Regions from separate parts of the Halobacillus shinanisalinarum genome, predicted to be linked through region 1. Evidence: riboswitches for the same ligand, from Rfam matches in the RefSeq annotation. Region 1 holds a riboswitch; the other holds the start of a gene.
The links. Region 1 has a riboswitch for thiamine pyrophosphate ahead of thiW (energy coupling factor transporter S component ThiW). Riboswitches for the same ligand answer to the same signal wherever they lie in the genome.
Positions count from the first base shown of each region.

Region 2: linked by a shared signal. The riboswitch ahead of MUO14_RS16800 (ABC transporter substrate-binding protein) and the one ahead of thiW (energy coupling factor transporter S component ThiW) in region 1 are both predicted to bind thiamine pyrophosphate.

Region 1 is NZ_CP095074.1:2,178,185-2,182,659, reverse strand. Features, by position in the region: gene MUO14_RS10765 (PucR family transcriptional regulator) at 1-1,066, shown strand, start outside; TPP riboswitch at 1,123-1,234, shown strand; gene thiW (energy coupling factor transporter S component ThiW) at 1,327-1,821, shown strand; TPP riboswitch at 1,827-1,930, shown strand; gene tenA (thiaminase II) at 1,971-2,660, shown strand; gene thiD (bifunctional hydroxymethylpyrimidine kinase/phosphomethylpyrimidine kinase) at 2,657-3,469, shown strand; gene thiM (hydroxyethylthiazole kinase) at 3,460-4,236, shown strand; gene thiE (thiamine phosphate synthase) at 4,233-4,475, shown strand, end outside.
Region 2 is NZ_CP095074.1:3,388,124-3,392,598, reverse strand. Features, by position in the region: gene MUO14_RS16805 (3-oxoacyl-ACP reductase) at 719-1,480, opposite strand; gene MUO14_RS16800 (ABC transporter substrate-binding protein) at 1,470-2,390, opposite strand; TPP riboswitch at 2,520-2,625, opposite strand; gene MUO14_RS16795 (S8 family peptidase) at 3,116-4,475, opposite strand, start outside.

The sequences.
Region 1 (4,475 bases):
AACACCGTTTCGTGACCACCCTCTTTATCATTACATTGAAGAATATAAGATCGGTGAGCAATACTGCTATCAACTTACTATCCTGTCTAATCATAAAAAACAAGGCTACCTTCTCTTTCAGCCAAAAGACGATGCAGAATTAACATGGCCTGTCCTAAACATTCTGGAACATGCGCTAACAGCTAGTGCTCTATATTTTGTAAAAGAAGATGCCATTGAAATGACAGAAATCCGGCTTAGAGATCATTTCTTATTGGATCTAGCCAAGAATGATATAAACTTAGATAAACAAATATTGTCAAAAGCTCAATTGCTAGGCTATGATTTGACTCTTCCATACATTTGTCTTGTCGGTTCTATCCGCTTCAAGAAAAAGGTAGATAACCTTATTGGATCAACAGATCATTCAGTACTATCCTCTTCAATGCACAGTCGCAATTATTATATTCAAAAAGAGGTCACCCATGCTGGCGAGGTCTTGAAAAGGCGAACGATGACGACATTTGAGGATGGAGAAGTAATTGTCTACTTGGAGGCAGATAGCCATCCTTATGTGGAAACAAGTAATCAATTTCTAGACCTTATCGAACGACGATTAAATGAGTTGCTTGCAGGAATAAATATTTCCTGGGGAATATCCTTTCACAATAAAGGGTTTCTTTCCTTCCACCAAAGCTATGAAGAGGCCGTAACCGCTTTAAATATTGGAAAGCAACAGCATGAGGAAGGAAACCGTACCTTTTTTAGTGATACCCGAATGAACAGACTTCTCATGGCCCTATCCCATGAAAAAGAAATAGAAAGCATTGTAAAAGATACGCTGCAGCCTTTAATAGAATATGACCAGAAGCGGCAGACCGATCTCATTCAGACGTTTATCGTTTATAACAAATATAACAGTAACGTGAGTCAAACAGCGAGGGCCTTGACTTTGCATCGTCAATCTTTACTCCACAGACTGCGTAACATTGAGCAATTAACAGGATTATCACTGTTAAATTCGGATGACTTGTTTTTGCTTGAGCTTAGTGTCAGGTTATGGATGCTAAAAAAAGTAGAAGAGTAAACGGTGACAAACGTAAAATGCTTTGTTATGATGAAAGCAACCAAGCGAATAGGAAGTAAAACTACTAGGGGGGCCCGAATGTGGGCTGAGAGGAAAGCAAGTAGGCTTTCCGACTCTTATGAACCTGATCTGGTTAACACCAGCGGAGGGAAGTAGTCAGACGAAATGTCTTATGACTTTATCCACTCGAAGCCAGGTCCACTCTAGGATCTGGCTTTTTTAGTGTTCAATCCACTCCCTTAATGAAAGGAGGAGAAAATGTGAATCGAACCCGTCTCTTAACGACGATGGCGGTATTTGTAGCAATTGGAACGCTTGGGTCCCAGTTGCTTTGGTTTCCAGCTGGTATTGCTAAAGCCTATCCTGTGCAGCATGCCGTCAATGTGATGGCAGCCATCACGCTTGGGCCGATCCCAGCAGTCGGAATCGCTTTTACGATCGGCCTGCTTCGTAATCTACTCGGACTCGGAACATTGCTTGCGTTTCCGGGAGGTATGATAGGGGCCTTGCTCGCAGGTTACTTTTACAAATGGTCTAAAAAGCCCTGGACCGCAGCGGCTGGGGAAGTGATTGGTACTGGCATGATAGGTGCTATGTTTTCCGTGCCGTATGCCAACATACTAATGGGCAGTTCGGTGGGAGCACTAGCCTTTTTGCCCTCGTTTCTTATCAGCAGTACAACTGGCGCATTGATCGGCGGATTTGTCGTATCAAAAATGCGTCAATCGAACGCTATCCCACAACCAAATCTATAACTTTCGGAAACTACTAGGGGCGCGAGTGCGCTGAGATAAGGATTCTTCCTTAGTCCCTTGGAACCTGATCTGGGTAATACCAGCGAAAGGGAAGTAGCCTCACAAAAACTCTTAGTAGCTTCCTTCTTAAAAATAAGGAGGCAAAATTTATGACATTTACCGAAACATTAAGAAAAGAAAATAACGAACTATTTGAAGCGATTTTTAACCATCCTTTTGTTGATGGGATCGGCAAGGGTGAGGTTCCAGAACAAGCTCTAGCCCACTATATTAAAGCGGATTACGAATACTTAAACGCTTTTATGCACGTGTATGGTGTCGCGATATCAAAGTCAACCGAACGCCGTGACATGGGTTATTTCAGTGAGCAAGTAGGATTTGTTTTAAACAGTGAAACACATCCACACCACAACTTCTGTGATGTCGTTGGGATAGGTTATGACGAACTACAAGGCTACCCATTACCGCCGACAGCCGACCACTACGTTAAACACATGATGTATCATGCGCAAATGGGCGGACTTGGTGAGATCCTGGCAGCATTACTCCCATGCCCTTGGACATACGTTGAAATCGGCAATCACTTGATGAAAAAGTACCAGCCGACACCGAATCACACGTTCTATCCTTGGATAGAGTTCTACGCGAATGAGGATTTTGATACGCTATCAATGGCCATGTGTGATCGCCTTGATGAGCTCGCCGAAGAAGCATCAGAGGTTGAGTTGCGTAGAATGAGAGATGCCTTTCGAAAGAGTTGTCAACTTGAATTGAATTTCTGGGAAATGGCGTACACTTGTGAAGAATGGCCGACAGGGGAGGCGGTGAGTTCGAAATGAAGCAAGTTTCTTGTGCGTTAACGATTGCCGGCACTGACCCGAGCGGTGGTGCCGGCATTCAAGCCGATTTAAAGACATTTCAAGAACTAAAAAGCTACGGGATGAGTGTGATCACATCGGTTGTAGCTCAAAATACAACAGGCGTGAGTGGCGTTCATCATCTTCCCATTGAGATGCTGAAAGATCAGCTTGAGGCGATTTATTCTGACATGCCTGTACATGCTTTCAAAACAGGGATGATCTCAAATGTTAGTATGATGAAGGCGATTGCCGAGTGGGTTCCGAACTTGTCTGCACCTTATGTGATGGACCCTGTCATGGTTGCCCAAAGCGGTGACCCTCTGATTGATGAGGAGTCGCGTGTATGGCTTCGAGAGAATCTACTGCCGCTAACTTCGATTGTCACACCTAATATCCCTGAAGCAGAGGATATTTTAGGGGGAACAATTGAGAGCGGTGAGGACATGAAGGAAGCGGCACAGCAAATGGTTACTAGATTTGGTGCTGGTGCAGCCTTAGTAAAAGGTGGTCATATAAAAGGAGAAGCGGTTGACTTTTTATATGATGGATCTGGGATTCATACCTTTACAAGTGAACGAATTGAAACGAAAAATACCCACGGAACAGGCTGTACGTATTCAGCAGCGATAACGGCTTATTTAAGTCAAGGAGCGCCTATGGTAGAAGCTGTCGAGCAAGCGAAGCATTTTGTTACGGAAGCGATTCGCCATTCCTTTGATCTAGGTAATGGAAGCGGGCCGACGAATCACTTTGCTACACGCGAGGAGGTTTTTAACAAATGGCTTTAGATATTGTTTCCGAAGTAAGGGAGAAACAGCCGCTAATTCATAACTTAACGAACCAAGTTGTCATGAACTTTAGTGCCAATGGATTATTGGCCTTTGGTGGTTCACCAATTATGGCGATGGCTAAGGAAGATGCAGCTGATATTGCGAATGTATCTGATGGTGTATTGATCAATATGGGTACGTTAACAGAGGGTCAGGTTCAAGCAATGATTTTAGCTGGAAAAGCCGCGAATGAGAAAGGGATTCCTGTCGTGATTGACCCGGTTGGTGTGGCGGCAACAACGTTTCGTACGGAAGCTTTTCAGCGAATCGCAGCAGAAGTGCAGCCTACAGCCATTAAAGGAAATGCAGGCGAGTTAGCTCATCTCGTTGGGATGCCTTTAGAAACAAAAGGTGTCGATTCTGTCGATTCAGACAATGCCGATGAGATCGCTCGAAAAGTTGCTGATAAATTTGACACGATAGCTATTGTGACAGGTAAAGTGGATGTGATTTCAGACGGGGAAGAGATGATTAGCAATCAAACGGGGCATGCCTGGCTTTCGCAAGTGACTGGAGCAGGCTGTTTGCTCGGATCAATTGTTACAGCTTGCTTATCAACGACAGGTACACCTCTGAAACAGGCTTATACAGCGGTGAAATTTTACGGATTAGCAGCAGAGAAGGCTGCTTCTCAGCCTGGCGTGAATGGACCGGGAACGTTTGCTGCTCATTTTATCGATGCGCTGACCATGAATCTATCGCAACTAGAGGATTCTTCCTCATGAATCTACAGCAAAGACTAAGAAAATATCTTATCATGGGCAGTCAAAATTGCCAGCGTGATCCTGTGGTCATTCTAGAGGAAGCGATCGCTGGTGGGATTACAGCCTTTCAGTTTCGTGAAAAAGGGCCGAATGCTCTTGAGACAGAGGAAAAGCTTGAACTTGGCTTGAAGCTTCGCCAGCTTTGCCGGAAGCATCATGTGATGTTTATTGTAAATGATGACAGCGTTTTGGTGGAACCA
Region 2 (4,475 bases), 1.2 Mb from region 1:
TTTTTGTGTGTGAGTAAATGGTCACCCTTGCCCATCAGAGATAACAGATACTGAGTATTTTGAGCGGCCCGATCACATTAATCTCTGGGTGACGCAGTGCATATAGCAGAGCGAACGTATCATCAACACCTGAATCAGATAAATATAAGAACGTTCATATTTTCCCCTCCGTCCTTAATAATCTCCTCATTTATTAACGGTTAAAAAGAAAACAAGGTCCTTTTAATTATAATCAGCTAATTTTTTCGTGGTGACTTGCATAAGAAGCACTGGAATACCGAAATAGAATAGTTTTTACTTATTAGCGAATACTCTAATTAAGATTTGAATCAAGGAGGTTTTCATATGAAGAATGACTACAAGTTAGCAACTCTCTCAGAGACTGAACGAGAAAAATCAGAAAATCTTGAAAAGGAATTCGGAAAAGTTCTTATCGTTTGGGAAGGGAAAAGATAAGCCTGTATGTGAGTCACCTTTCTACTGAGAGGTGCCTCTTTTCTTAAGAAAAATCAAATCATTGGAAGCTAATGACTGTAACAGATAGTTACATAATTACATGAAGATCGGGAGTTATATTTCTGAGATAGGTCGCTATATTTTTGAGACAGGACGTTATGTCACCTCGTGAGGCTGCTATTATAATAAAAACTAGCACTAGACCTGTCCACGATTCTTTATTGAGCTTGGCTGCAGACGCCATACCGTAGCTTTAAGATGATTAATCCATGACCAAGCCACCATCAACGACTAAGTTTTGCCCGGTAACGGCACGACTCCACGACGAAGCGAAAAATAATGTAGCATCAGCTAATTCTTCGGGGGTTGTCACCCGTTTTAGCGGTGTATTTTCACTAATCATATCGAACACTTCATCAGGAGTCGATGCACTTGCATCCGTTTTTTGCAATAACCCGCCCGAAACCATATTTACCGTAATACCGTGAGCTCCCATATCGCGAGCCATGTTTCTAGTAAAACCGAGTAATGCCGCCTTACTTGTATTATAATCATGATAAGGGACCACAGGGTTTTGAAATAGATTGGTACCGATGTTTATAATTCTTCCAAAGTTCAGCCCACGCATTCCTTCAGTAGCAGTTTGTGTTGTGTGTAACGCTGCTTTCACACTCCCCTCTAATTGGGTTTGATACTCTTCCCAGGTTACCGTTTCCGCGGTCTTCCTGTTCACGGCATCAAATTTAAAGTTAACAAGAGCATTATTAATCACAGTGGTAACGGCTTGGCCATAATGCCTTTCTGCTTGATCAAACATCGCTTGAACTTGATCTTTATCGAGGATATTTGCTTGAATAGCCCTAGCACGATCGCCAATACTTTCAACTACTTCCTGTGCTTTCCTTTCACTTTGATTGTAGTTAACGATAACTCTTGCTCCTTCTCGTCCGAAGGCTTTGGCTATTTCCGCTCCTAATCCTCGGCTTGCCCCAGTGACGAGTACAACTTGATCTTTAATTTCCATTGTCATTTCCTCCTTTATTATGCACGAATTCATTAGTCCAATATTCCTGAGGGTCTATTGAATAATCAGTCAGTTTTGTTTTATTCAGCCATTTTTGTAAATCGTCAAAATAAGCGACCGGCACTGAAAAATCTGTTGTGAAGTATGATAAAGTTGCGTCTAAAATAGCAGCTTCAATATGATCCTTCCGGTTTCCAGTAAATTGATAATAAACCACCTTTGCTTCCTCAGGTTTGTTTTCTATAAACTCAATGCTTCTCTTCAAAACTTCCAAGAACTTATCAATCCCTTGTCTGCGTTTGTCTAAAATTTCTCGTGAAGTAATTAAAATTAAATGCCCACCTGCAGGCAGTCCCCATTCTTTTAGTGAAAAGAATCTTGGTTCATATCCCCGTTCACTTGCTTCAATAACTTCATGATGCTGTTGTACAGAAAAAGCTATATCCGCTTCATCGTGAATTAAAGCATCTGTATGATAAAACCCCTTGTTAACTGGAGTTACGTCACTGACATTACAATGTGCTCCATCAGCCTCGATCAGTGCTTTCACAAAGGATAATCCTGTTGGTCCCGGAGCACTTGGATAGGTTAGTCTCTTCCCAAGCATATCTTTTGGTCTTGTGATTCCTTTATTTTCGAGTGACATGACTCCACTATCAGATTTTAAAAATCTTGAGAACCCAATGACGTCCTTTTGTTTTAGCCGATCCTGTACTAGGTGAAGAGGTTCTGTAACAGCCATGTCCATACGTCCTTTGTAAATTTCATCCATCGCATCAAAGTGTTCCACAGGTTCTATCATCTCCACATCCAGATCAGCTTCTTTAAACCACCCTTTTTCTACCCCAATCAAAAAGGGAAGGTGGTTCGGGTTTAGAAACCATTCCAGGCCAAATCTGAGTTTTTCCATATCATCATCCTCCCATTGAAAATATTTTCTAATGCTCCAGTCATTTCTGTTGTAAGAAACGTTTCCATAATAAAAAAACAGCACCACATGTAAGTGATCCTGTTATTCCCCATTAATCAACGATGATTAATGCTAACAACATCACTTCCCTTCGCTGGTATTAACCAGATCAGGTTCAGAGGGTCAAAGAAATATCATTTCTTTTCTCAGCCATATGGCTCCCCTAGTGAATAGCATTCTTATATTATTTTCTAGAGTTTAACACACAAAGTTAGCCTTGTCTTCTGACATTTAAAATTGGATATCCATTTGTCAGTTAGAGTTCAGAAATATACGTAAGTGGAATAATTTTTGCTTTTTAACGAATACTCTAAGTAAGAATTTAGATTGGAGGTTTTCATATGAAGAATGACTACAAGTTAGCAACTCTCTCAGAGACTGAACGACAAAAAATAGAAAACCTTGAAAAGGAATTTGGAAAAGTCCTAATCGCTTGGGAAGGAAAAAGATAAACCAACTTTCGTATCCCACAAGGCGGAACTTTGTCACCAGCTTCCTTTAGATTCAGGTCACCCTGACACCCTTGTTTTTGGCTAACGGCTACAACGACCCTCACCGCTCGGGACTTGAATCTTACACCCATGCCCGGCATACAAAATAAAACCGTCTCGGGCATATGCTCGAGACGGTTTTCATCCAAATAGACGATAAATATTTGTCGTCTATTATCTTAGAGACTTATGTTTCGGCCCCTTTTTAGTCTTACTGTCCGTCAATTCAAATGCACGATCTACGGCCGCATAAGCATTTACATAGCCGGTACCGACTTCCCATGCTTCATATCCTGGCATGTCCGTAGTAGTTTCTGTCAAGATTTCAAATACTTCGTCAGGGGACAGTGTCGGGTTGGCCTCAAGCATCAACATGACTATACCCGCAACGTGCGGGGTGGCCATGGAGGTTCCACTTAACGTAGTATAATACGGCAGAAAAGCTGTGGGTATATTTTCTGCATCGGTGGTCGTGTTAAGTACACCCACCGGTGACAGAGTTCTAGTTGACACGATATTTAAACCTGGTGCTGTTACGTCTGGCCGATTGAAATACGTATATGTTTCACCTTCGCTAGTAAACGTACCGCTTTCCCCTTTCACGCCACGAGAAGAAAAGTCAGCAAGTTCACTTTCAAAGGTGCCTGCTGCTACAGAAATCACCCATGGTGCAAGAGAATACGGGTTCATCGTATCTGCCTCAGGACCAGCATTACCGGCTGCAAACGTCACAACCATTCCCCGTTCATATGCCACTTTACTAGCAACATTGACGGGGCCATTCGGATCGAATTCACCTGATGAACCCCAAGAATTTGTAATGACGCGAATGTCAAATTCCGCCTGATGGGTTAAAGCGTAGTCAAATCCGCCAATAGCATCAAGAATAAAGAGAGCACCGCCGGAACCATAGCCGACTAAATCAGCACCTGGGGCAACACCTTCGTATTTTCCGTTAGACATTTGTCCTGTTCCACCCACAGTACCAGCAACATGAGTCCCATGACCGGAATTTGTATCCGTGTTGACAACGCCTTCTTGATACGTCACAGGGCCGATGTCGCTATAGGCGTGTAAGTTAATGGAGCTAAGTATATTTTCAACCAGATGGGAGCCATATTCTAAGTCTGCATGTGTGCCGTCGACCCCACTGTCATGTACAAGAACGGAGCCCCCTTCCCCGGTAACAGGAAGACCTTCGTTCCATTTTGTCATTTGGTCATCCATGCGAACCTGATCGACTCCTGTAAGTTCTGTAGCCTTCTCGTTGAAGTAAGTCAGCTTTCTGTTCAAGTAAAGAGAACGAACTTCTTCCGCTTGTGCTAGTTTATCAATCTGACTTTCTGTTGCTAAGACACCGGCAACCGGAAGGGCCTTCATGGTAACCCCTTCCGTCAATCCAATCTTTTCGAGGATAGCAACATCTTGAGTAGTTGGGGCTCCTTCACCTTCAAAAGTGACCACCACTTCAAACGGTCCTGCCTCCGTTTCTAATGCTTTATTTAGATGGGGGTCGATAGAAACGTTTATACCT